Regions from separate parts of the Pseudomonas sp. 3MAES_34.3B genome, predicted to be linked through region 2. Evidence: predicted binding sites of a transcription regulator. Region 2 holds the regulator's gene; the other holds the start of a gene.
What was found. Region 2 encodes sigma-54, which starts transcription at its own class of promoters, with help from an activator protein. Its sites were predicted from a motif close to ANTGGCATNNANNTTGCTNT; they were not measured.

Region 1: glnK (P-II family nitrogen regulator) is a predicted target of sigma-54. The motif match lies at 1,766-1,785, and genes of this name have one in related genera.

What each region holds. Positions count from the first base shown of each region.
Region 1 covers NZ_CM176960.1:5,287,352-5,289,750, forward strand. Annotated here, with positions in the region: gene AC3Z8Y_RS23845 (ammonium transporter) at 1-1,191, opposite strand, end outside; gene glnK (P-II family nitrogen regulator) at 1,228-1,566, opposite strand; gene AC3Z8Y_RS23855 (accessory factor UbiK family protein) at 1,981-2,265, shown strand; gene AC3Z8Y_RS23860 (LysR substrate-binding domain-containing protein) at 2,316-2,399, shown strand, end outside.
Region 2 covers NZ_CM176960.1:4,503,734-4,506,132, reverse strand. Annotated here, with positions in the region: gene hpf (ribosome hibernation-promoting factor, HPF/YfiA family) at 1-152, opposite strand, end outside; gene AC3Z8Y_RS20100 (RNA polymerase factor sigma-54) at 282-1,790, opposite strand; gene lptB (LPS export ABC transporter ATP-binding protein) at 1,925-2,399, opposite strand, start outside.

The sequences.
Region 1 (2,399 bases), 780 kb from region 2:
AACGCCTTTGGCCTGAATCCACAGCTGTGCGCCGATGTCTTCGACGGTACCGAAGCCGCCCATGGCAGGTGCTGCGAAGATACCCGTGAGCAGTGCGCCGATGATGCCACCGATACCGTGCACGCCGAAGGCGTCCAGGGAGTCGTCGTAGCCCAGCTTGCGCTTGAGGGTGGTTGCGCTGAGGAAGCACAGCACGCCGGCCACCAGGCCGATGATCAGGGCGCCCATCGGGCCCACTGTGCCTGCGGCGGGGGTGATCGCAACCAGACCTGCGACAACGCCAGAGGCGATGCCCAGGGCGCTTGGCTTACCATGGCTGATCCATTCGGCGAACATCCAGCCCAGCGCGGCGGCGCCAGTGGCGATCTGGGTAACCAGCATGGCCATGCCGGCAGTGCCGTTGGCGGCTGCGGCGGAACCGGCGTTGAAGCCAAACCAGCCGACCCACAGCATTGCGGCGCCAACCAGGGTGTAGCCCAGGTTATGGGGGGCCATCGGGGTGGTGGGGTAGCCCTTGCGCTTGCCCAATACCAGGCAGGTCACCAGGCCAGCGATACCGGCGTTGATGTGCACCACGGTGCCGCCAGCGAAGTCCAGTACGCCCCAGTCCCACAGCAGGCCGCCGTTACCACTCCACACCATGTGCGCGATCGGTGCGTAAACGAGGGTGAACCACACGCCCATGAACACAAGCATGGCCGAGAACTTCATGCGCTCTGCGAACGCACCGACGATCAGCGCCGGGGTGATGATCGCGAAGGTCATCTGGAAGGTCACGAAGACCGCTTCCGGGAACAGCGCAGTGGCCGAGGTGAGGCTGGCCGGAGTGATACCTGCCAGGAACGCCTTGCCCATGCCACCCACGAAGGAGTTGAAGTTGATTACGCCCTGTTCCATACCGGTGGTATCGAAGGCAAGGCTGTAGCCGTAGATGAACCAGAGCACGGTTACCAGGCCGGTAATCGCGAAACACTGCATCATCACCGACAGGACGTTCTTGGAGCGCACCATCCCGCCATAGAACAGGGCCAGCCCTGGAATGGTCATGAACAGCACCAGCGCGGTAGACGTGAGCATCCAGGCGGTGTCGCCGGAATTGAGCACAGGGGCCGCCGCCTCATCGGCCAGGGCAAGGCCTGGCATTATCAGAGACAACAGGGCTCCTAGCCCTGCGAATTGACGCAGAGTCATATTGTTTACTCCTGGGGCTTTTTTCTATGGGTCGGCTTAGATAGCGTCGGTATCGGTTTCGCCGGTACGGATGCGGATCGCCTGTTCCAGATTGACCACGAAGATCTTCCCGTCACCGATCTTGCCGGTGTTGGCGGCCTTGGTGATCGCTTCGATCACGCGGTCCAGATCCTTGTCATCAATAGCAACGTCGATCTTCACTTTCGGCAGAAAATCCACAACGTATTCCGCGCCACGGTACAGCTCGGTATGGCCTTTTTGCCGACCGAAGCCCTTGACCTCAGTGACGGTAATGCCCTGCACGCCGATTTCCGACAGCGACTCGCGCACGTCGTCCAGCTTGAACGGCTTGATGATGGCAGTGACTAGCTTCATGAAACTCTCTCCCGAATTGGTGGACTTGCCCCAGGAAAACAAACCCGGCTCAAGTCTAAGCGCAGTGCCCGCCTTTGTAACGCACCGCCGGCTAGGGCCGGCCCGGCCACGGACACTGCTCCTGACGAAACACTTCCCGCTCCGCCTGCACACTGCGTTCGCCTTTCAGGTCGCCATCAGTGCATGGGTCGATTGGCTCCAAGCAGAAACCTTGCCATCTCTGTGTGCCGCTTTGAAATCGGGGCAATCGGAGGTTTTATGCGGCGTGGCCCAGTTCATGGGGTGAGCCCGCGCACAGCAATGGTGCGGGCCAGTGCAATGGCTCGCCCAACAACTGTGCAGCGCTTTGTACCAGGCTGTTCAACCACTGCGTGATACACTTTCGGCAATTTCCTTGTCATGGATCCGCCGCACATGCTTGCGCCAAAAGCCTTCCTCGACGCGCTCACCGATCAGGCCAGCCGCCTGCTTGGCGGCGATGCGCTGCCGCCCCGGCAAGAATTCGAAAGCCAGTTCCGCACGTTGCTCAATAGCGCATTCGCCCGCCTCGACCTGGTCAGCCGCGAAGAATTCGATACCCAAATGGCAGTACTGGCGCGCACCCGTGCCAAGGTGGATGCACTGGAAGCGCGGCTCGCGGAGCTTGAGGCACGTCTGCCGCAAGCCCCTGCCGAAGCGCCCTCGCCGGCTCAGGACTGAAACCACGCACCTCGCAGGTGCTTGCCCTTCCCGCTTGCAGATGCCCGCCGATGAATCGCAACGAACTGCGCAAGGCCGATATCAACCTGATGGTCGTGTTCGAAGCATTGATGCTCGAGCGCAATGTCACCCGC
Region 2 (2,399 bases):
TCGACCCGCTGTTTCTGTTTCTCCACTTCCATGATCACCTCTACGTTGGTGATCTTGTCGCAGTGCCGTTCGAGCTTGGCAAGTTTTTCGGTCATGTAGCTACGCATGGCTTCGGTCACATCCAGTTGATGCCCACTGATGTTGACTTGCATACCGCTTCTCCTTATTGCCAGTGCATAAAGAGGCAGGCGAAACCTGCCACTGAAACGCTGGTGGCATCCCGAGGTGCGGCGCTGGCTTACGTGCCTTGTGCCAGCGACTACGCGCGCTTCGGAACCAGGCTACATCAACCGCTTGCGTTCGCTGGACGGCGCAATCCCGAGGGATTCGCGGTACTTGGCGACAGTGCGGCGTGCTACCTGAATGCCCTGTGCCTCCAGTAAACCAGCGATCTTGCTGTCACTCAACGGCTTTTTCTGATTTTCCGCCGCCACCAGTTTCTTGATGATCGCCCGGATGGCTGTGGACGAGCATTCACCGCCTTCCGAGGTGCTGACGTGGCTGGAGAAAAAGTATTTCAGCTCGTATATCCCGCGGGGGGTGTGCATGTACTTCTGCGTCGTTACCCGGGAAATCGTCGATTCGTGCATGCCCACGGCTTCGGCAATGTCATGCAGTACCAGCGGTTTCATCGCCTCGTCGCCGTAATCGAGGAAGCCTCGCTGGTGCTCCACGATCTGGGTAGCCACCTTCATGAGGGTCTCGTTGCGGCTTTGCAGGCTTTTGATGAACCAGCGCGCTTCCTGCAGCTGATTGCGCATGAAGGTATTGTCCGCGCTGCTGTCCGCCCGGCGCACAAAGCCGGCGTATTGGGGGTTTACCCGCAACCGCGGCACAGACTCCTGGTTGAGTTCCACCAGCCAGCGGTCGCTGTCCTTGCGCACGATAACGTCCGGCACCACGTACTCGGGCTCGCTGGACTCGATCTGCGAACCGGGGCGTGGGTTCAGGCTCTGGATGAGCTCGATCACCTGCCGAAGCTCATCTTCCTTGAGCTTCATCTTGCGCATCAGTTGGCTGTAGTCACGGCTGCCGAGCAGCTCGATGTAATCGGTGACCAGCCGCTGGGCCTCGGCCAACCAAGGGGTTTTCGCAGGCAGTTGGCGCAGTTGCAAGGCCAGGCATTCGCCCAGGTTGCGCGCGGCGATCCCGGCAGGCTCGAACTGTTGGATGCGGTGAAGCACGGCTTCGACTTCATCGAGCTCGATGTCCAGTTCGGGGTCGAACGACGCACAGATTTCCTCGAGGGTCTCTTCGAGGTAGCCCTGGTTGTTGATGCAGTCGATCAGGGTGACCGCGATCAGCCGGTCATTGTCGGACATCGGCGCCAGGTTCAGTTGCCACAGCAAGTGGCTCTGCAGGCTTTCTCCAACGGACGTGCGAGTGGTGAAATCCCAGTCGTCGTCATCCCCGCTGGGCAGGCTGCTGGCGCTGGTCTGGTAGATGTCCTCCCAGGCCGTGTCCACGGGAAGCTCATCGGGAATCCGCTCGCTCCAGTCCGCCTCTTCGCCGCCCTCGGGCGCGCTGGAGGTCTCCTGGAAGCTGGTTTCCTGGAAAGGTGTTTCCTGGGGTTCGGCCGGCCCGGAGTGTTCGGCTTTGTCGGCCAGCGGGTCGGCGCTATCGAAGTCGTCGCCGTCTTCCTGGCGTTCGAGCATGGGGTTGGACTCGAGCGCCTCCTGAATCTCCTGCTGGAGGTCCAGGGTAGAAAGCTGGAGAAGGCGGATGGCCTGTTGCAACTGCGGTGTCATCGTCAGTTGCTGGCCCATTTTAAGGACAAGCGATGGTTTCATGGCGTGAGCTTGACACCCTGTTTGCCGGCGCTAGGCGCCATCCACAACGGGCGCTCCAACGGAGCGCCTGAACTTAAGCAAATTATATGCCCGAAACTGCCACGTTTGCCTAGGGGTCTTTACACTTGGAGCCCTTAAAGCCGGAACTCGTGCCCCAGGTACACTTCCTTCACCAGGTCATTGGCAAGGATAGTCGCCGAATCGCCCTCTGCAATCAATTGGCCATCGTTCACAATATAGGCGATTTCACAGATATCCAGGGTTTCGCGTACGTTGTGGTCGGTAATGAGCACGCCGATGCCCTTGGCCTTGAGGTGGTGGATGATCTGTTTGATATCGCCCACGGAGATCGGGTCCACGCCGGCAAAGGGTTCATCGAGCAGGATGAACTTGGGCGCGGTGGCCAGGGCGCGGGCGATTTCCACGCGACGGCGCTCGCCACCGGACAGGCTCATGCCACGGTTGTCACGGATATGCGTGATATGGAATTCCTGAAGCAGGCTTTCCAGTGCCTTGCGCCTGCCGCTGGCGTCGAGGTCCTTGCGGGTTTCGAGGATCGCCATGATGTTGTCCGCCACTGACAGCTTGCGGAAGATCGAGGCCTCCTGC